3 regions of the Orrella dioscoreae genome follow, and region 1 is predicted to be linked to each of the others. Evidence: predicted binding sites of a transcription regulator. Region 1 holds the regulator's gene; each other region holds the start of a gene.
What was found. Region 1 encodes HrcA, which represses chaperone genes, less so after heat shock. Its sites were predicted from a motif close to TTAGCACTCNNNNNNNNNGAGTGCTAA; they were not measured.
Positions count from the first base shown of each region.

Region 2: the regulator HrcA is predicted to act here: its motif matches at 2,603-2,629, upstream of rpoH (RNA polymerase sigma factor RpoH).
Region 3: the regulator HrcA is predicted to act here: its motif matches at 2,565-2,591, upstream of ODI_RS18335 (co-chaperone GroES).

Region 1 covers NZ_LT907988.1:1,222,394-1,228,879, forward strand. Annotated here, with positions in the region: gene recN (DNA repair protein RecN) at 1-564, opposite strand, end outside; gene ODI_RS05560 (NAD kinase) at 576-1,475, opposite strand; gene hrcA (heat-inducible transcriptional repressor HrcA) at 1,694-2,710, shown strand; gene hemH (ferrochelatase) at 2,753-3,850, shown strand; gene ODI_RS05575 (hypothetical protein) at 3,905-4,165, shown strand; gene grpE (nucleotide exchange factor GrpE) at 4,285-4,872, shown strand; gene dnaK (molecular chaperone DnaK) at 4,992-6,486, shown strand, end outside.
Region 2 covers NZ_LT907988.1:298,521-305,006, reverse strand. Annotated here, with positions in the region: gene ODI_RS01500 (cation:proton antiporter) at 1-57, opposite strand, end outside; gene ODI_RS01495 (PIN-like domain-containing protein) at 375-785, opposite strand; gene ODI_RS01490 (hypothetical protein) at 782-1,495, opposite strand; gene rpoH (RNA polymerase sigma factor RpoH) at 1,672-2,556, opposite strand; gene ODI_RS01480 (Bug family tripartite tricarboxylate transporter substrate binding protein) at 2,831-3,826, shown strand; gene ODI_RS01475 (IlvD/Edd family dehydratase) at 3,971-5,731, shown strand; gene ODI_RS01470 (LysR family transcriptional regulator) at 5,744-6,486, opposite strand, start outside.
Region 3 covers NZ_LT907988.1:3,956,731-3,963,216, reverse strand. Annotated here, with positions in the region: gene ODI_RS18345 (LysR family transcriptional regulator) at 1-442, shown strand, start outside; gene groL (chaperonin GroEL) at 534-2,174, opposite strand; gene ODI_RS18335 (co-chaperone GroES) at 2,212-2,499, opposite strand; gene ODI_RS18330 (SMI1/KNR4 family protein) at 3,036-3,737, shown strand; gene ODI_RS18325 (Bug family tripartite tricarboxylate transporter substrate binding protein) at 3,768-4,727, opposite strand; gene ODI_RS18320 (hydroxyacid dehydrogenase) at 4,805-5,725, opposite strand; gene ODI_RS18315 (TauD/TfdA family dioxygenase) at 5,773-6,486, opposite strand, start outside.

The sequences.
Region 1 (6,486 bases):
CAGGCGTTCGCGTTCGGCGGCCAGCGCGCTGGCGTCCTGCTCGGCGGTTTCCAGCTGGCGGGCCACCTGGCGCCAGGCCTTCCAGTGCTGGGCAACCGCCTGGCGCAGCGGGCCGTGGCCGCCGTGCGCGTCCAGCAGGTCGCGCTGCGCGTCGGCGCGCAACAGGCTTTGGTGGGCATGCTGGCCGTGGATGTCGACCAATTGGTCGCCCAGCTCGCGCAGTTGCGCGACGGTGGCGGGTACGCCGTTGATATAGCCGCGGCTGCGGCCCTGCGCGTCGACGACGCGGCGCAGCACCAGGGCTTCCGAGGCGTCGATGTCGCGCTCGGCCAGCCAGGCCTGTTGTTCGGGCGAGGCATCGAAGACCGCGCTGATGTCGGCGCGCGCCGCGCCTTCGCGCAGCACGCCGGCGTCGGCGCGGCCGCCCAGCGCAAGCGCCAGGGCGTCGATCAGGATGGACTTGCCCGCGCCGGTCTCGCCGGAGAAGACGGTGAAGCCGGGGCCGAGGGGGATCTCGGCTTCCTCGACGATGACGAAATCACGGACGTTCAGTGCGCGCAGCATGATGGGGTGGGTTACTCCGCCGTGTCGCCCGATTGCGGCATGCGATTCCAGTGCAGCTTGCGGCGCAGCGTCGAGAAAAAGCTGTAGCCCGGGGGATGCAGGAAGCGGATGGTGTGGGGAGCGCGGCGGACCTCGATGCGGTCGCCGGGCTGCAGGTCGGACCAGGTCTGCATGTCGAAATGGACGCTGGCACCATGTTCGACGCGGCCCATGGCCGTGAGCGTCATGTCCAGCACGACGTCGTCGGGCAGCACGATGGGTCGGTGCGAGAGGGTTTGCGGCGCCACGGGCACGAGCACCATGGCGTCCAGGCCGGGATGCAGCACCGGACCGCTGGCCGACAGCGCATAGGCCGTGGAGCCCGTGGGGGTGGCCACGATGAGGCCGTCGGCGCGCTGGGTGTACATGTAGACGCCGTCGACGTCCAGGCGCACTTCGATCATGCCGCCGCGGCCGGCGCGGTTCAGCACCACGTCGTTCAGCGCGGAGGCCTGGTACATGACCTCTTCCCCGCGGATCACACAGCCCGACAGCAGCATGCGGTCTTCGGCGTCGTAGCGGCCCTGCAGCACGTCGGCCAGGACCTTGTGCGCCTCGGTGAGCGGGACGTCGGTGATGAAGCCCAGCCGGCCATGGTTGATGCCGATGACGGGCACGCCGTGGGGCGCCAGCTGGCGCGCCGCGCCCAGCATGGTGCCGTCGCCGCCCACGATGACGGCCAGGCTCGCGCGCTGGCCGATTTCCTCATACGAGGCGGCTTCTATGTGAGACAGGCCCGTGTTGCGCGCGGTGTCGGTTTCGAGCAGGACATGCCGGCCCGCTTCCGCAAGGATGCGCGCAAGATTGCCCAGCAGGGTGTCCAGGCCCGTGTCCTGGTAGCGGCCTATCAGCGCGACGGTGGGAAAAAGCATGTTCGGGCGGCAGGGTGGAGGGCTGGGTTGGGTATCGGCGGATTATAGGGGGTGGCGGATGACGCGGTCATGGATGAAAATGCCACGCCGCGCAGCATCCGTGGCGTGGGCGTCCGGACTTGCGCCGCGTCATGGGGGCCGCGAAAAGGTGGCCATTGTGCCAACCCCGCATTGTCCCCAGCTTTCCCGGGAAAGAAACCCTCATAAAATAGGTCCCCATGGATGATCGCGCCCGCGCGCTGCTCAAAGCGCTCATAGAAAGATATATCGCCGACGGCCAGCCCGTCGGCTCGCGCACCCTGTCCAAGGTCTTCGACCTGTCGCCGGCCTCGATCCGCAACGTCATGGCCGATCTCGAGGATCTCGGGCTGATCCACAGCCCCCATACCTCGGCGGGACGCGTGCCCACGCCTCGCGGCTATCGGGTCTTTGCCGATACGCTGCTGGCGGCGCGCGCCTTCGAGGTCGTGTCGCCGGCCGAGGTGCGGGAGCTGTTGCCCCACACCGATCCCTCGCGCGCCATCGGCGCGGCGGCGCAGTTGCTGTCGAACCTGTCCCAGTTCGCGGGCGTGGTGCTGGCGCCCAAGCGCGCGCAGGTTTTCCGCCAGATCGAGTTCATCCGCCTGTCCGAGCGGCGCGTGCTGCTCATCATCGTGACGCCCGACGGCGACGTGCAGAACCGCATCCTGGCCGCGCCGCGCGATTACCCCGAGCACGAGCTGATCGAGGCCAGCAATTTCTTCAACCAGCATTTCGCGGGCAAGTCCTTCGATGCCGTGCGCGGCACGCTGGCCACCGAGCTGGCCCAGTTGCGCGAGGACATCTCGCGGCTGATGCTGGCCGCCGTCGAGGCCGGCACCGAGCCCAGCGACGAGAACGATGCCGTGGTGATCTCGGGCGAGCGCAAGCTGCTCGAGGTGGCCGACCTGTCGTCCGACATGGACCGGCTGCGCCGCATGTTCTCCATCTTCGAGCAGAAGACCCAATTGCTGCAGCTCCTGGACGCCTCCAGCCGCGCGCAGGGGGTGCAGATCTATATCGGCGGCGATTCGCAGCTGGTGCCCATGGAGGACATGACCGTCATCACCGCCCCCTATGGCGTGGACGGCCGGGTCGTGGGCACGCTGGGCGTCATCGGCCCCACCCGCATGGCCTACGACCGCGTCATTCCCATCGTCGACATCACCTCGCGGCTGCTTTCCAACGCCCTGAGCCACAACAACCCGTCGTCCTGACCCGTTCGCCTGCCGGGTCGGCGGCCTCACCGAGGTGTTCCCGTGTTTCTGCGCAATTTCAAGTACTTGTGGCCGGAGCGCTTCCTGCCTGAGCCTGCCTGGGCCGATCCCTTCGACACCGATCCGCCGCTGACGCCCGACGGTCCCCTGGGCGTGCTGCTGGTCAACCTGGGCACGCCGGATGAGCCGACCGCGCCGGCCATCCGCCGCTACCTGGCCGAGTTCCTGTCCGACCCGCGTGTCATTGAAATTCCGCGCTACCTTTGGCTGCCCATCCTGCACGGCATGGTGCTGCGGCGCCGTCCCGCCCGGCTGGCGCCGCGCTATGCCGATATCTGGATGGAAGGGGGCTCGCCCTTGCTCGTCTATACGCAACGGCAGGCCGCGGCGGTGCAGGACGTGCTGCGCGGGCGCGGGCTGTCGGTGCGCGTCGAGGCCGCCATGCGCTATGGCAACCCGTCCATCGCCGATACCATCGCGGCCCTGCGCCGCGAAGGCTGCGACCGCTTCCTGACCGTGCCGCTGTACCCGCAATACTCGGCCAGCACCACGGCCACGGTCATCGACCAGGTCGGCCGCGTGGCGGCAACCTTGCGCAACCAGCCCGAATTGCGCTTCCTGAAGCGCTTCCACGTGGATCCCGGCTATATCGGCGCGCTGGCGCACAGCATCCAGTCCTATTGGGACGCCAATGGCCGGGCGCAGAAGCTGCTGATGAGCTTCCACGGCCTGCCGCGCTACAGCATCGAGCTGGGCGACCCGTATTACCGCGATTGCCTGCAGACCGCGCGCGCCCTGCGCGAGCGCCTGGGGCTGCGCGAGGACGAGGTGGAGGTGTCCTTCCAGAGCCGCTTCGGTGCGGCGCGCTGGCTGGAGCCCTATACCGAGCCCACGTTGAAGGAACTGGCCCGCCTGGGTGTTACCGAGGTGGACGTGGTGTGCCCGGGCTTTACGGCCGATTGCATCGAAACGCTGGAGGAAATCGCCCAGGAAGGGCGCGACGCCTTCCTGGAGGCCGGCGGCAAGCGCCTGCGCTACCTGCCCGCGCTGAACGACGATCCGGCATGGATAACGGCCCTGTCCGACATGGTTCAAACTCAGTTACAGGGCTGGCCGGGCAGCGCCAGCCGGGCGCTATAAACTGGATCGACAGGCGCGCGGCAAGGGCTGCGCGCCGCCGTCCAGGAGCTGCTCATGACCCCAGACAACCGCAAATCCGGCCGCACGTCCCACATCGGCACCTCTTCCGAGCCGGGACACGGCAAGCTGAAGAAGGAAGACGCCCAGGAGCGCGAGCTCGACGAGGCGCTGGACGATACGTTCCCGGCTAGCGACCCGGTGGCGCTCACCCCCGAGCCCGACGAGGACAAGATCGACGAGGGCCTGGCCGAAACCTTCCCCGCCAGCGACCCCGTGGCCGTCAATCCCCATCGCAAGGAAAAATCCCGCTCCTGAGGCGCAGGGCAGGGGGGCGCCGCGTCTGCGGATCTCCCTGGTGAAGACAAGGTCTTGAAATTGTCGGGGGCGCCCCCAACTGCTGCCCAGACCCAGTTTTCACCCCGGAGGATATATCCATGACGGCGACGCACGAGTCCGCTGCCCCTGGCCCTGATCAGGAAGACCAAGCCGCGGCCCCCGCCCAGCCCCAGACCGTCGGCAGTCCCGACGCCCAGGCGCAAAGCCAGGCCGAGGCCGCCAGCGTCACCCAGGAAGCCCTGGACGCCGCCCAGGCCCAGGTTGCCGCGCTGCAGGATCAACTGCTGCGCGCCCAGGCCGAAATGGAAAATGTGCGCCGACGCGCCCAGGAAGAAGTCAGCAAGGCCCGCAAATTCGGCATCGAGTCCTTCGCCGAAAGCCTCGTGCCCGTGCGCGACAGCCTGGAAGCCGCCCTGGCCCAGGGCGAACAGACCGCCGAAGCCCTGCTGGGCGGCGTGGATGCCACCCTGAAGCAGCTGACTTCCGCCTTCGAGCGCAACCACCTGAAGGCCATCGCGCCCGAACCGGGCGAGAAGTTCGATCCGCACCAGCACCAGGCCATTTCCTCGGTGCCGTCCGAACATCCTGCCAACACTGTCGTCAATTGCCTGCAGAAGGGCTACCTGATCGCCGATCGCGTCCTGCGTCCGGCGCTGGTCATGGTGTCGGCCGGTCCGGCGGCCTGAGCAAAAAAAGCGGGGCGCCGCTTGAAATCCCTGGCCGGCGTCCCCAGTTTAGATACCAAGCAGGACAGGGGCCGCAAGACGGTCCGGTCCTCCAGGCATTCACCAAATATTCTCAATCAATTCAGTCAGGTAAGCCCATCATGAGCAAAATCATCGGTATCGACCTCGGCACCACCAACAGCTGCGTTGCCGTGCTGGAAGGCGGCCAGGTCAAGATCATCGAGAACGCCGAAGGCACCCGTACCACGCCCTCCATCGTCGCCTATCTGGAAGACGGTGAAACCCTGGTCGGCGCGCCGGCCAAGCGCCAGGCGGTCACGAATCCCCGCAACACCCTCTACGCAGTCAAGCGCCTGATCGGCCGCAAGTTCGAGGAAAAGGCGGTCCAGAAGGACATCGACCTGATGCCCTACAAGATCGTCAAGGCCGACAACGGCGACGCGTGGGTCGAAGCCCAGAACAAGAAGCTGGCGCCTCCCCAGGTGTCGGCCGACGTGCTGCGCAAGATGAAGAAGACCGCCGAGGACTACCTGGGCGAGGAAGTGACCGAAGCCGTCATCACGGTGCCGGCCTACTTCAACGACAGCCAGCGCCAGGCCACCAAGGACGCCGGCCGCATCGCCGGCCTGGAAGTCAAGCGCATCATCAACGAGCCGACCGCGGCCGCGCTGGCTTTCGGCCTGGATAAGAACGAGAAGGGCGACCGCAAGATCGCCGTCTATGACCTGGGCGGCGGCACGTTCGACGTGTCGATCATCGAAATCGCCGACGTCGATGGCGAGAAGCAGTTCGAAGTGCTGTCGACCAACGGCGACACCTTCCTGGGCGGCGAAGACTTCGACCAGCGCATCATCGACTACATCATCGGCGAGTTCAAGAAAGAGCAAGGCGTGGACCTGTCCAAGGACGTCCTGGCCCTGCAGCGCCTGAAGGAAGCCGCGGAAAAGGCCAAGATCGAACTCTCGTCCAGCCAGCAGACCGAGATCAACCTGCCCTACATCACGGCCGACGCCTCGGGTCCGAAGCACCTGAACCTGAAGATCACGCGCGCCAAGCTGGAAGCGCTGGTCGAGGACCTGATCGAGCGCACCATCGAGCCCTGCCGCGTGGCCATCAAGGATGCCGGCGTCAAGGTGTCCGAGATCCACGACGTGATCCTGGTCGGCGGCATGACCCGCATGCCCAAGGTGCAGGAGAAGGTCAAGGAATTCTTCGGCCGTGACCCGCGCAAGGACGTGAACCCCGACGAGGCCGTCGCCGCTGGCGCCGCCATCCAGGGCTCCGTGCTGTCGGGCGACCGCAAGGACGTCCTGCTGCTCGACGTGACCCCGCTGTCGCTGGGCATCGAGACGCTGGGCGGCGTGATGACCAAGATGATCCAGAAGAACACCACGATCCCGACGCAGTTCTCGCAGGTGTTCTCCACCGCCGACGACAACCAGCCGGCCGTGACCATCAAGGTCTTCCAGGGCGAGCGTGAAATCGCCGCGGGCAACAAGGCCCTGGGCGAGTTCAACCTGGAAGGCATCCCGCCCGCCGCGCGCGGCACGCCGCAGATCGAGGTCAAGTTCGACATCGACGCCAACGGCATCCTGCACGTCTCGGCCAAGGACA
Region 2 (6,486 bases), 920 kb from region 1:
GAAGCAGACCAGGGCCAACAAGCCAGCCAGGCCGAAAACGAGAAAACCGACTTCCATGCGCGCGCACCCAAAACGACTGCTGCAAGAATAGCCCACCCCCGCAGGAAGATCGCGCGATGGCGCGGGCGGCACGCATAAAAAACGGGGCACCTGGGGGTCCAGGTGCCCCGTAAACACCCATCTCATTGGGGAGGGGAAAGAGGAGAAGCCGAGATGGGTGTCAAGACCACTGCCGGGGGCGTTGCACCTGGTCCGGCGCGCGGTCTGTGTGGATTAGGCGGCAGGCGCCGGGTTTGGTTCCGGTCCGTACTGGAAAAAAAGATGCTCGGTTTGTTTCCAGGCATGAATGCGCCGGGACCGCCCCAGGACGGACACTAGATCTGCCGAAACCGGCCGCTGGATCGCCAAGGCACCTCGAAGGTCGATGCCTCGACTGCATTGGCTTGTGCCACGATCTTGGGCCACCACAAGACCAGTTGGGACAGCTTGTCCCAGTAACGCCTGCTCGACCACGAGGGCTGCAACACGAACACCGTAATGCCGTGCTTGCGGATCAGGCGGCGCTCCGCGCCCTGGCGCTTTCGAAAAGCGTCTCCGGAGAGAACGGCCCAGTTCTTTTCCGCACCCAGTGCGTCCAGCCACACAGTGTCTTGAGCGGACACGCCGAACCTGTCCCGAATGTGGCCAACCTCTCCGAGCATCGCATCCGGAAACTGTCTCCGGCTAGCCTCCACCAGGACCGACGACCAGTTTGGCGGCAGGTTCTCGTCGAGGAGGAAGTTCAATGGGAGGCCTTCGCGAGCTGGCTTTCGTAACGAATAGCCGCCTTCACCCAGCGCAAGGGGATGTCGTAGGTGGCTGCGGTCAACGCCGCGGCACGCTCGTCTCCCCCTTCCGCCAGATATGAGGCATGGAGCGCTTCCGTGGGTACGCCGGTGTCTTCGTTGATCGGGCTGCCGAAATGACGCGCCGGATCAAGGACGATGTGGTCCCGTTTCGGCACGGGGTACCACTTGGAGGCGTGCTCGCCTTGGTATTCGATGCCGGCATAGAGCGAGGGAACGATGATTTCCCGGAAGACGACTTGACGACTACGCAAGTCGATCAGGGGGTCCTCATCGACACTTTGGCGGACAGCCTCGCCGAAGATGCTTTTCCCATCCGTCTTGAAGCGCAGCGTGGTGAAGGGATACGGGACGCCATAGAGTTGCTGGGCCGAAACCAGGCAGCGGCGGACGACCAGCAAGGGCACGCCATGGCTGACGAAGGCATGTACGAAGCGCGCTTCGAGCAGATCCTGAAAACCGATGGTCTTGGACGCTTCGCCTTCCGTGACCTGCGGCGCCCACAGCGGCGCGGAATATCCAGCGACAGCCCTGCCATCACGTCTCTTCTGGCATTTGTAACCGAAGAGCCAGCGACTCAATTGGGCGGAAGACACGCCAATCAAGCGGCCTGCCTCGCCCAGGGAATAGATGCCGGTACCGGTGTACATGAAGAGGACGTTTGCTGTGGTGGCCGGAAAAGTTTAGCAAGCAGCCACGCCCAAAACCACTCAGGCTCCCTTGTCAGAGGCCGATACGACCACCCTGATTTCCCTGCCCCCCCCCAGAAACAAAACACCCCAAGTCCGGGGCTGGCCCTGGCTTGGGGTGTTCCGCATCCAAACGTTCAGGCCGACAACGCCGCGCGCATCTTCTTCATGGCGGCGGCTTCGATCTGGCGGATGCGCTCGGCGGACACGCCGAACTCCTGGGCCAGTTCGTGCAGCGTGGCGCCGCCTTCGTCCTGCAGCCAGCGGGCCTGCACGATGCGGCGCGACCGCTCGTCCAGCACATCCAGGGCGCCAGCCAGGCCGCGGCCCTGCAGGGCCGACTGCGCCGCGCGCTCCATCACTTGCGTGGGTTCCTGGCGGCCTTCGTCGGACAGGTAGGCGATGGGCGCGTAGGTGTCGTCATCGTCGTCCTGGTTCTCCAGCGACATGTCGCGGCCGGTCAGGCGCACTTCCATCTCGCTGACATCCTGGGGACGCACGTCCAGCTCGCGCGCGATGGCGTCGATCTGGGCCGGATCCAGGGTCTGGCCGTCCGGACGCATGCTGCGCAGGTTGAAGAACAGCTTGCGCTGCGCCTTGGTCGTGGCGACCTTCACCAGGCGCCAGTTGCGGATGATGAACTCGTGGATCTCGGCCTTGATCCAGTGCACGGCGAAGGAGACCAGGCGCACGCCGCGCTCGGGGTCGAAACGTTTCACGGCCTTCATGAGGCCGACGTTGCCTTCCTGGATCAGGTCGGCGTGCGGCAGGCCATAGCCCAGGTACTGGCGCGAGACGGAGACCACCAGTCGCAGGTGCGACACCACCAGCTCACGGGCGGCGTCCAGCGAATCCGTGTCGCGCAGCTTGCGCGCGAGGGACGTTTCCTGCTCGGGGGTCAGCAGGGGCAGGCGGTTCACGGTGGAGATGTACGCATCCAGCGTGCCCAGTGCGCCCGGGTTGGCGATGGCCACGGCCAGCGAGGGGCTTGCCGTAGCCAGGGAATGATTGGCGGTTTGCATAGCAGGGTCGCTCCTGTATCGGTCGGATTGCGACGACCAAGGCATGTTAGCACTCTCAACTACCGAGTGCTAATTAGAGGATGTTGCACTGGGGAAGTTCCCGATTTAATAGGGACATATTGGGGCAATCCCTTGGTTTGTTCTGTCCAAACCGAAACAAAATTTTGTTTTGAACGCAGGGAATTGACGCCCCCGCCGCCTGGGGAACCCAGACAATGCGGCAGACGGGTGCGCTTGAAGACTGCCCGCGACAACAATACTCGGAGACACCGACATGTCCTTCTGTTCCAACCGCCGGCCGCTGGCCGCCCTGGCCCTGATGGCGCTGGGTACCCTGATGGCCCCGCTGGCCGCCCACGCCGCCTATCCCGACAAACCCATCCGCCTGGTCGTGCCCTACCCGCCCGGCGGCGCCACCGACGTGGTCGGCCGCGTCATCGCCAACCACCTGTCCGAGGAGCTCAAGCAGCAGGTCATCGTCGAGAACAAGGGCGGCGCCGGCGGCAACCTGGGCGCCGACTCGGTGGCCCGCGCCACGCCCGACGGCTACACCCTGCTGATGGGCGCGATCACCTCGCACTCCATCATGGCCACGCTGGAGAAGAATCGCATCTCCTACAAGCTGATGGACGACCTGGCGCCGGTGGCGACCATTGCCGCCGTGCCGCTGGTGTTCGTGGTGAACCCGGCCAAGGTGCCGGCCAACAACCTGACCGAGCTGATCGACTACGCCAAGAAGAACCCTGGCAAGCTGACCTATGCCTCGTCGGGCGCGGGCGCGCCCCAGCGCATGGCCGCCGAACTCTTCAAGCGCCAGGCCGGCGTCGACATGCTGCACGTGCCCTACCGCGGCAGCGGCCCCGCCATGACCGACCTCGTCGGCGGCCAGGTGCTGACGATGGTCGAGACCGTGCCCGCCTCGCTGGGCTTCATCAAGAGCGGGCAGTTGCGCGCGCTGGCGGTGACCATGCCCGAACGCATCTCGATGCTGCCTGACACCCCGACCGCCGCGGAAGCCGGCCTGCCCGGCTTCGAGGTCGCCTCGATGTTCGGCGTGCTGGCCCCCGCCAAAACGCCCAAGCCCATCGTCGAGCAATTGAACGCGGCGCTGCAGAAAGTGCTGGTGAAGGAAGACTTCAAGGCGCAGATGCTGCAACAGGGCGCCTATGCGGTGGAGCCTGCCTCGGCCGACGCCGCCCGCCAGCGCCTGCAGAAGGAAGTCGACATGTGGGCCAAGGTGATCGAGGACGCAAAAATTACGGTGGAGTAGGTTTCCCCCCCCCGAGGCGCTGACGCGCCTCCCCCCCAGGGGGGCGGTGCTGGTGGACCGGCGGAGCCGGCTCCACTGCACCCCTGCTCCTTCTTTTGTTAGATCGCTTTGAATCGTAGATAGTCTTTTTTCTGGAAGAACCCCATGTCCTCCTCCGACAGCAAGAAAACCGATGCCCCCTCCGGCATGCGCCGCGGCTTGACCAGTTATGGCGATACCGGCTTTTCCCTGTTCCTGCGCAAGGCCTTCATCAAGGGCGCAGGGCTGACCGATGACGCGTTGTCGCGGCCGGTGGTGGGCATTGCCAACACGGGCAGCGCCTATAACCCCTGCCACGGCAATGCGCCGCAGCTGATCGAGGCGGTCAAGCGCGGCGTGATGCTGGCGGGCGGATTGCCGGTGGACTTCCCCACCATCTCGGTGCATGAGAGCTTCGCGGCGCCCACCAGCATGTACCTGCGCAACCTGATGTCGATGGACACGGAGGAGATGATCCGTGCCCAGCCCATGGACGCGGTGGTGCTGATCGGCGGGTGCGACAAGACCGTGCCGGCCCAGCTGATGGGCGCGGCCTCGGCCGGCATCCCGGCCATCCAGCTGGTGACGGGTTCGATGCTGACGGGCGGGCACCGCGGCGAACGCGTGGGCGCCTGTACCGACTGCCGCCGCTTCTGGGGCAAGTATCGCGCCGACGAGATCGACGACCAGGAAATCGCCGACGTGAACAACCAGTTGGTGGCCAGCGTGGGCACCTGCTCGGTGATGGGCACGGCCAGCACGATGGCCTGTATCGCGGAAGCCCTGGGCATGATGCTGCCGGGCGGCGCCTCGCCTCCCGCGGTGACGGCCGACCGCATGCGCATCGCCGAACAGACCGGCACGCAGGCGGTGCGCATGATCGCGCAGCAGCTCACCCCGAACAGGATCCTCACGCCCAAGGCCTTCGAGAACGCGCTGCGCGTGCTGCTGGCCATCGGCGGCTCCACCAACGGCATCGTCCATCTGACCGCCGTGGCGGGACGCCTGGGCATCGAGGTGGACATGGCGGCCTTCGACCGCATCGGCCGCGAGACGCCGGTGCTGGTGGACCTGAAGCCGTCGGGCCAGCACTACATGGAAGACTTCCACAAGGCGGGCGGCATGCGCACGCTGCTGCGCGAGCTGCGCCCGCTGCTGCACCTGGACGCGCTGACCGTCACCGGCCGCACGCTGGGCGAAGAAATGGATGCCGACCGACCGCCCTTCAAGCAGGACGTCATCCGCGCCTTCGACAATCCCATCTACGCCCAGGGCGGCATCGCCGTGCTGCGCGGCAACCTGGCCCCGGGCGGCGCGATCATCAAGCAGTCGGCCGCCTCGCCCACGCTCATGGAGCACGAGGGCCGCGCAGTGGTGTTCGAGAACCTGGAAGACCTGGCCGCCCGCGTCGACGCGCCCGACCTGGACGTGAACGCCGATGACATCATGGTGCTGAAGAACATCGGCCCGACCGGCGCGCCCGGCATGCCCGAAGCCGGCTACATGCCCATCCCGATGAAGCTGGCGCGCGCCGGCGTGAAGGACATGGTGCGGATCTCGGACGGCCGCATGAGCGGCACGGCCTCGGGCACCATCGTGCTGCACGTGACGCCGGAATCCGCCATCGGCGGGCCGCTGGGGCTGGTGAAGACGGGCGACCGCATCCGCCTGAGCGTGCGCGAGCGCAGCCTGACGCTGCTGGTCGACGAGGCCGACCTGGCCGCGCGCAAGGCGGCATGGCAGGCGCCCGGCGAACGCCCGGGCGACGACCGCGGCTACCGCAAGCTCTTCCTGACCACGGTCACGCAGGCCGACAAGGGGGTCGACTTCGACTTCCTGCGCAGCACGGGCAAGGGCGGCGCCACGCCGCTCCCGCCGAAGAAGTAGGCCGTGGCGGGCTCAGGCCGCGCCCGCGCGGCCAGGGAAGACGGCGCGGCATTCGCGCAGGAAGGCCTCGGCCAGCGCGGCACGTGGCCCTTGCGCCTGCCAGGCCAGCCCCACGCGGCGCACGGGCGCGCGCCCCGGCAAGGGAATGCGCGCCAGCGCATACTTGGTGGACCACATCGAGGACCAGTCCGGCAGCAGCGCCACGCCCAGGCCCTGGTCCACCAGCGCGGCCACGCCCAGCAGGCTGTCGATCTCCATGCGCTGGCGCGGCACGATGCCATGGTCGCGCAGATAGCGGTCGGCCAATTGCCCGCCCACCACCGAGCGGTCGTAGCGGATGAAAGGCTCCGTGCGCAGCAGCTCGTGCGGATCGCCCGCCTGCATGGTGGCGGGCGCCACCACCACCAGCGGCTCTTCCATGACGGCATCCCAGCGGCAGGTCTTGCCGATGGAGAACTGCGGCTCGACCACCACGGCCGCATCCAGTTCGCCTTCGCCCACGCGCCGGCACAGGTCCACCGACGAGCCGGGCAGCACGAAGACGGACAGGCGCGGATGGCTGTCGTAGAGGCGCTTCAACACCGGCGGCAGCACGCTCGTCATGGCCGAGACGAACACGCCCAGCTTCAGTTCGCCGAAGGGCGCGTCGACCTCGGCCGCGGCGGCCAGGTCGCGCGCATCGCGCAAGAGCGCACGCGCGCGGTCCAGGATGCGCAGCCCGGCCTCGGTGGCGCGCACCGACCGGCCCGCGCGCC
Region 3 (6,486 bases), 2.1 Mb from region 1:
CGAAACCCTGCTGCGCTCGGAGCGGCGGCTTTGGACCTCGGTGCACCATCCCTTTGCGGGAGGCGGGGCGGTCTCGCTGGCCGATGTCGCCGAGAAGCCGTTCGTGCTGCTGGACATGGACGAGCATGTCGAGACGGTCAGCCGCTATTGGGCCGCGACGGGCCTGACGCCCAAGGTGGTGTTTCGCACCAAATCCATCGAAGCGATCCGCAGCCTGGTGGCCCAGGACGTGGGCGTCACCATCCTGTCGGACCTGGTCTTCCGGCCCTGGTCGCACGACGGCGGACGCATCAGCCGGACCGCGGTCTCGGATCCGGTGCCGTCCATGGACATCGGCTTGGCGTATCTGCGCGGGGCGCCCTTGTCGCCGGCCGCGGTGGCCTGCTCCAGCACCTTGCGCCTGCTGGGCAAGACCCTGGCGCGGGAATCGCATATCCACTGATAGCAAAAAAAAACAGCCCGGGTTCGCACCCGGGCTGTTTTGACTGGCTTGCGCCACGACCGGCATGCCGGTCGTGGCAGGCAAGGACTTCTTAGAAGTCCATGCCGCCCATGCCACCCATGCCGCCGGGCATGGCCGGGGCAGCGGGCTTGTCTTCAGCCAGTTCCACCACGGCGGCTTCAGCCGTCAGCAGCAGGCTGGCCACCGAAGCGGCGTTCTGCAGGGCGGTGCGGGTCACCTTGGTGGGGTCCAGCACGCCTTGCTCGACCAGGTCGGTGTACTCGCCGGTCGCGGCGTTGTAGCCGTAGTTGCCCTTGCCCTTCAGCACGGTGTCGACCACCACGCTGGCTTCTTCGCCGGCGTTGATGACGATGGTGCGCAGGGGCTCTTCCACAGCGCGCAGGATCAGCTTGATGCCGGCGTTCTGGTCGGGGGTGTCGCCCTTCAGGTCAGCGATGGCTTGCTTGGCGCGCAGCAGTGCCACGCCGCCGCCGGCCACGACGCCTTCTTCCACTGCGGCGCGGGTAGCGTGCAGGGCGTCTTCAACGCGGGCCTTCTTTTCCTTCATTTCCACTTCGGTGGCGGCACCGACGCGGATGACGGCCACGCCGCCAGCCAGCTTGGCCACGCGCTCTTGCAGCTTTTCGCGATCGTAGTCCGAGGTGGCTTCCTCGATCTGGATGCGCACTTGCTTCACGCGGGCTTCGATCGACTTGGCATCGCCGGCGCCGTCGATGATCGTGGTGTTTTCCTTACCCACTTCGATGCGCTTGGCTTGGCCCAGTTCGGCTAGCGTGGCCTTCTCGAGCGACAGGCCGGTCTCTTCCGAGATCACGGTGCCGCCGGTCAGGATGGCGATGTCTTCCAGGATGGCCTTGCGGCGGTCGCCGAAGCCAGGCGCCTTGACGGCGGTGGTCTTCAGGATGCCACGGATGTTGTTCACGACCAGGGTGGCCAGGGCTTCGCCCTCGACGTCCTCGGCGATGATCAGCAGGGGGCGGCTCGACTTGGCGACTTGTTCCAGCACGGGCAGCAGGTCGCGGATGTTGCTGATCTTCTTGTCGAAGATCAGGATGAACGGGTCATCCAGGGCGGCAACTTGCTTGTCCGGGTTGTTGATGAAGTAGGGCGACAGGTAGCCGCGGTCGAATTGCATGCCTTCGACGACGTCCAGCTCGTTTTCCAGCGACTTGCCGTCTTCGACGGTAATGACGCCTTCCTTGCCCACCTTGTCCATCGCGTCAGCGATGATCTGGCCGATGGAGGAGTCGCTGTTGGCCGAGATCGAGCCGACTTGCGCGATTTCCTTCGAGGTCGTGACGGGCTTGCTTTGCTTTTGCAGCTCGGCGACGGCGGCGGCGACAGCCTTGTCGATGCCGCGCTTCAGGTCGATGGGGTTGAAGCCGGCGGCCACGTACTTCAGGCCTTCCTGGACGATGGCTTGGGCCAGGACCGTGGCGGTCGTGGTGCCGTCACCGGCGTTGTCGCTGGTCTTCGAGGCAACGTCCTTCACCAGCTGGGCGCCGATGTTCTCGAACTTGTCCTTCAGTTCGATTTCCTTGGCGACGGACACGCCGTCCTTGGTCACCGTGGGGGCGCCGAACGAGCGCTCCAGCACCACGTTGCGGCCCTTGGGGCCCAGGGTCGTCTTGACAGCGTTGGCGAGGACATTCACGCCACGGACGATACGCACGCGAGCGTCATCGCCGAACAGAACTTGCTTGGCAGCCATTTGCAGCTTCCTTTATGGATTCGGTTGTCGAGAAGAATTACTGGATCACGGCGAGAATTTCTTCCTCGCGGATGACGAGCAGTTCCTCGCCATCGACCTTGACGGACTGGCCGGCGTACTTGCCGAACAGCACCTTGTCGCCGACCTTCAGGTCGACCGGCAGGACTTTGCCGTCTTCCGTCTTCTTGCCCGGGCCGACGGCCAGGACTTCACCTTGATCGGGCTTCTCAGCCGCGCTTTCAGGGATGACGATGCCCGAGGCAGTTTTGCGCTCGTTGTCCAGACGCTTGATGATCACGCGATCATGCAGGGGACGCAGGGCCATGAAGAACTCCTGTTAAATCAATAGGTTGGGTGGAAAATTAGGAAATTGCCCCAGCCGGAGGGTTGTTAGCACTCTCGACTGATGAGTGCTAATTATAGGGATGGTTTGGCTGGGTTCAAGGGGGGAGGGGGAGACTTTTATCTAAGTTGGAACTTGCGCCAGCTGTCGAAGTTCATCGAGTTTGGAATTGGCTCGGTGGTCGTAGGCGGCAGGGTAATCCCTCCACTTTTAGCGAGCAGTGGTACGGTCTCCAGCTGGATTTCGCTCCGGAAGTTCGTCTCCGCGTGTCAAACTCAGGGTAAGGCCAATTGCCACAGGGTGTGCTAATGCCTTGTTCAACTTTTGTATCCAATACCTATGCCACAGCCCAATTAAGGGGGAGCTCCCGGAGTGTTCCAGCCTTCTTGTTGTGCTGGAACAGACGCCGTAGCGACCTGATCTGATTCAGCCCCCCAAGGGGTCTACGGAAAATGACGACATTAATATCTTCCCCCTCCCCTTCAGAACCCCTCGAAACCGAGCAGCTTTTCCGTCGCATGCTGGAAGAGCGCCAGGCTGAAGAGATTCCGAACGAGCGCCGAGTCCAAGCAGACCTACGCCGCGAAGCAAAACGCTTGAAGCAACCAACCACACGTGTGGAAGTGAACAACATTTTCACCTGGTACCTGGACCAACACACGGAGATCGAACCCGAAACAGATCCCGAATTGATAAAACAACGTGTGTGGCAAAGACGGGTTGGCGTCAAGGACAGTGGACGCTTAACGGAAGCGCAGATTGCCGCGCAAGAAGACCGACTGGGCGTTCGCCTGCCAATGCCATGGCGCAACGTATACAAGCACTTCAACGGCGGCTGGGTGGGAACCCTCTATTGGGGAGACATGAGCAACCCCCATAGCAGCGACGTCGTGCCCATTCCCCAGGCAACCCATCAGTATCTGGCGCTGGAGGACGTCGCACCGTTGCGTGAACGCCTGCCCGCGGAATGGGAGGACCTAGATCAGGGCAACCTGGATTGCAGCAACCTTGACCCAAGGCTGATCGCGATTGCCTGCGCCGGCAGCGAGGCGATCCTGTTGGACTATCGCGAAGCGGCTTCGCCGCGCGTCTGCAAGGCGTTCTTCAGTAAATATGAAGACGACCCGCTAGCCGCGTGGGAAACAGACAGGTCTACAGTCTGGTGGCCGAACATGGCCGTGTTCTTTCGCGGCCTCTACCTGCAGAATCGGGCAGCATAAGGGCTGCCCGTCCTGAGTTCACCCCAACCGTCACTGCGTGATCGGCTGAATCCCCCCGTCCTTCATCACCTTCCCCCAAAGCGCCAGATCATCGGCAATCCGTTGCTGGAATGCCGGCCCGTTACCCATCAGCACCGTATCTCCCGTCTGGCTCAGACGTTCCTGGAATGCAGGATCCTGAAGCGTCTTCGTCAACGCGCTGCGCAGCACTTCCAGACTCGCTTCGGGGGCCTTCTGGTGGCTCACCAGCCCCGTCCACACATCCACCTGGAATCCTGCAACGGATTCGTTCACCGCAGGAACGTCGGGCAGCGCGGGCAAGCGTGCCTTCGACGTGACGGCAAGGGCGTCCAGTTTTTTTTCGGTGACCAGGGGCATGGCCACCGAGGGGCCGATCATCGCGATGTCGACCCGGCCGCCCGCCAGGTCGCTGATCACGTCGTTGTCTCCCTTGTACGGCACCTTCAGGATCTTGGACTGGGTCAGGACGCTCAGCCAGTCGACCGACAGTGATTTCACATGGCCCGTGTACGCCATCGATACGCTCTCCGGTTTTGCGGCGGCCCGCTGCAATACGGTAGCGAAGTCGGGAAAGGCGCCTGCCTTGCTGACCAGCACGTACGGATAGCTGGAGACCAGGCCGACGTGGGAGAAGTCCTTCAGCGGGTCATAGGGCGTGTTCGCGTAGAGCACCGGTGCGATGGACATCGTGCCGTTCGTGGTCAGCATCAAGGTATAGCCGTCAGGGCTGCTGCTTTGCAGCGCGCGGGTGGCAATCAGGTTGTTGCCGCCGGGGCGGTTTTCAACGACGACCGACTGGCCAAGATTCTTGCCCAGGGCCTCTGCGAATATCCGGGCGATGTTGTCCAGGGCGCCGCCGGCGGTGTAGGGAACGATCAGCCGCAAGGGGCGGGTGGGAAATTCCTCTGCCTGGGCCGGGGGGACCGCATAGGAACAGAACATCAGGCAAAGCATCAAGATCCTGCGCATGGTTGTCTCCGTTGTTATTGATATATGCCGCGTTGCGCGGGGTACTGCTTCTTTGTTTTTCTGAAAGCTTGCCGGGCTCAGCCGCGCAGGACGGAAAGGATGTTCTGGGCGGCGCCTACGGCCATGCCCCGCAAGCCGCCATTGGTCGTTCCGCCGATGTGGGGCGTCAGGACGGCGTTGGGGGTGTCCACCCAGGGTGACTCGGCGTTGATCGGCTCATGCACGAAACAGTCGAGTCCCAGATGGAGTTCACCGGCATGCAGTTTCTCGCGGATGGCGGCCTCGTCGATCATGCCGGCGCGCGCGGTGTTCACCACGATGGCACCCTTGCGTAGCAAGCCCAGCCGACGCGCATCCAGCAGGTTCCGGGTGGAGTCATCCAGCGGGCAGTGCAGGGAGACGACGTCGCTGGCGGTCAGCAAGGCTTCCAGTTCGACCTGCGTGACGCCTTCGGGGAGCTGATGGCCGTCGAGGTAAGGGTCGTTGACGAGCACACGCATCCCGATGGCCTGGCCGAAGCGGGCCACGCGTCTGCCTATCGCGCCGCAGCCCACCACGCCCAGCGTCGCGCCGGACAGTTCGAAGCCGACGTAGCCTTGCTTGTCCCAGTGTCCTTCGTGCATGCGGGCGTCCAGCCAGCAGATGCGCCGGGCGCAGGCCAGGATGAGTCCGAGCGCGAGCTCTGCCACGGACTGGCTGTTCGAGCCGGTGGCGGCAATGGCTTGCACGCCCAGTCGCCTGGCGGCAGCTTGATCGATGGCATCCATGCCGACGCCGTGCCGGCCGATGACTTTCAGCTTGCGCGAGGCTGATTGCACTTGTTCATTGATCTGCCCATAGCGGGACAGGATGGCGACGGGCTGTTCACGCTCGACGAGCGCGACCAGTTCTTCCTGGGAAAACCGCGCGCCGGTGTAGCAAAGACGATAGTCCTTGAGCAGGGCGACGGCATCGGGGTGGATCTTCTCTTCCGTGATGACGATGGAGTCTTGATGCATGGTTTCTTCTGTGGGCGGATGAACGCCGGTGACACGGCGCGCGGATATCAGTGGCCCATCGCGGGCTCGGGCAGGCCGTGTTCCAGCGGCGGGCGTGGCGGCAGGCCGAAGGCTTCTGGGGTGGGCACGCCCATGCGGGCGGTGCCGGGGCCGAAGCGCTCCGCGAAGTTCGGCGCAAGCGGTCGATAGTCGGTGCGCAGCCACAGGCGCAACAGGTGACGCTTCTTGTCTTCGTCTTCGTAGTCCTCGAAGGCCGTGCGCGAGTGCACGATGACGTGATTGTTCAGGAGCTGCATGTCGCCGGGCTCCATGGCCATCTCGAAGCACAGGTCCTGGCTGCCAGCCAGCTCATCGAACAGGTTCATCGCCTCCACCTGTTCTGGGGTGGCTGGCGTGCCGCGCTTCTCGAAGGCGGGTTCGAAGGCGTTGCGCAGGTAGCGGCAACTGAGCTTGCCGTCGAACCAGCTGAATACAGGAATGGGGTGCTCGGTGAGTGGCGAACGGCCGGGCAGGTGTTCGCCCTTCAGGTCGTAATGGAAGCCGTCATACAAGGGCTTGAGCAGATCGGGACGGCGCCTCAGTATTTCGTTGTGGATGGACGTCGTGCTGGTCAGCCGGCTGAAGCCTCCTGTCTTGGAGACGCGCAGGCACAGCAGGCCGACGACATCGCTGTTGTCGCTGTGGAAGTTCAACTTGGCGCTGGTGTTGTAGCCACGGGTCTTGTGGCCGTATTTCACCCCTTCATCCTTCACGTGCCCAAG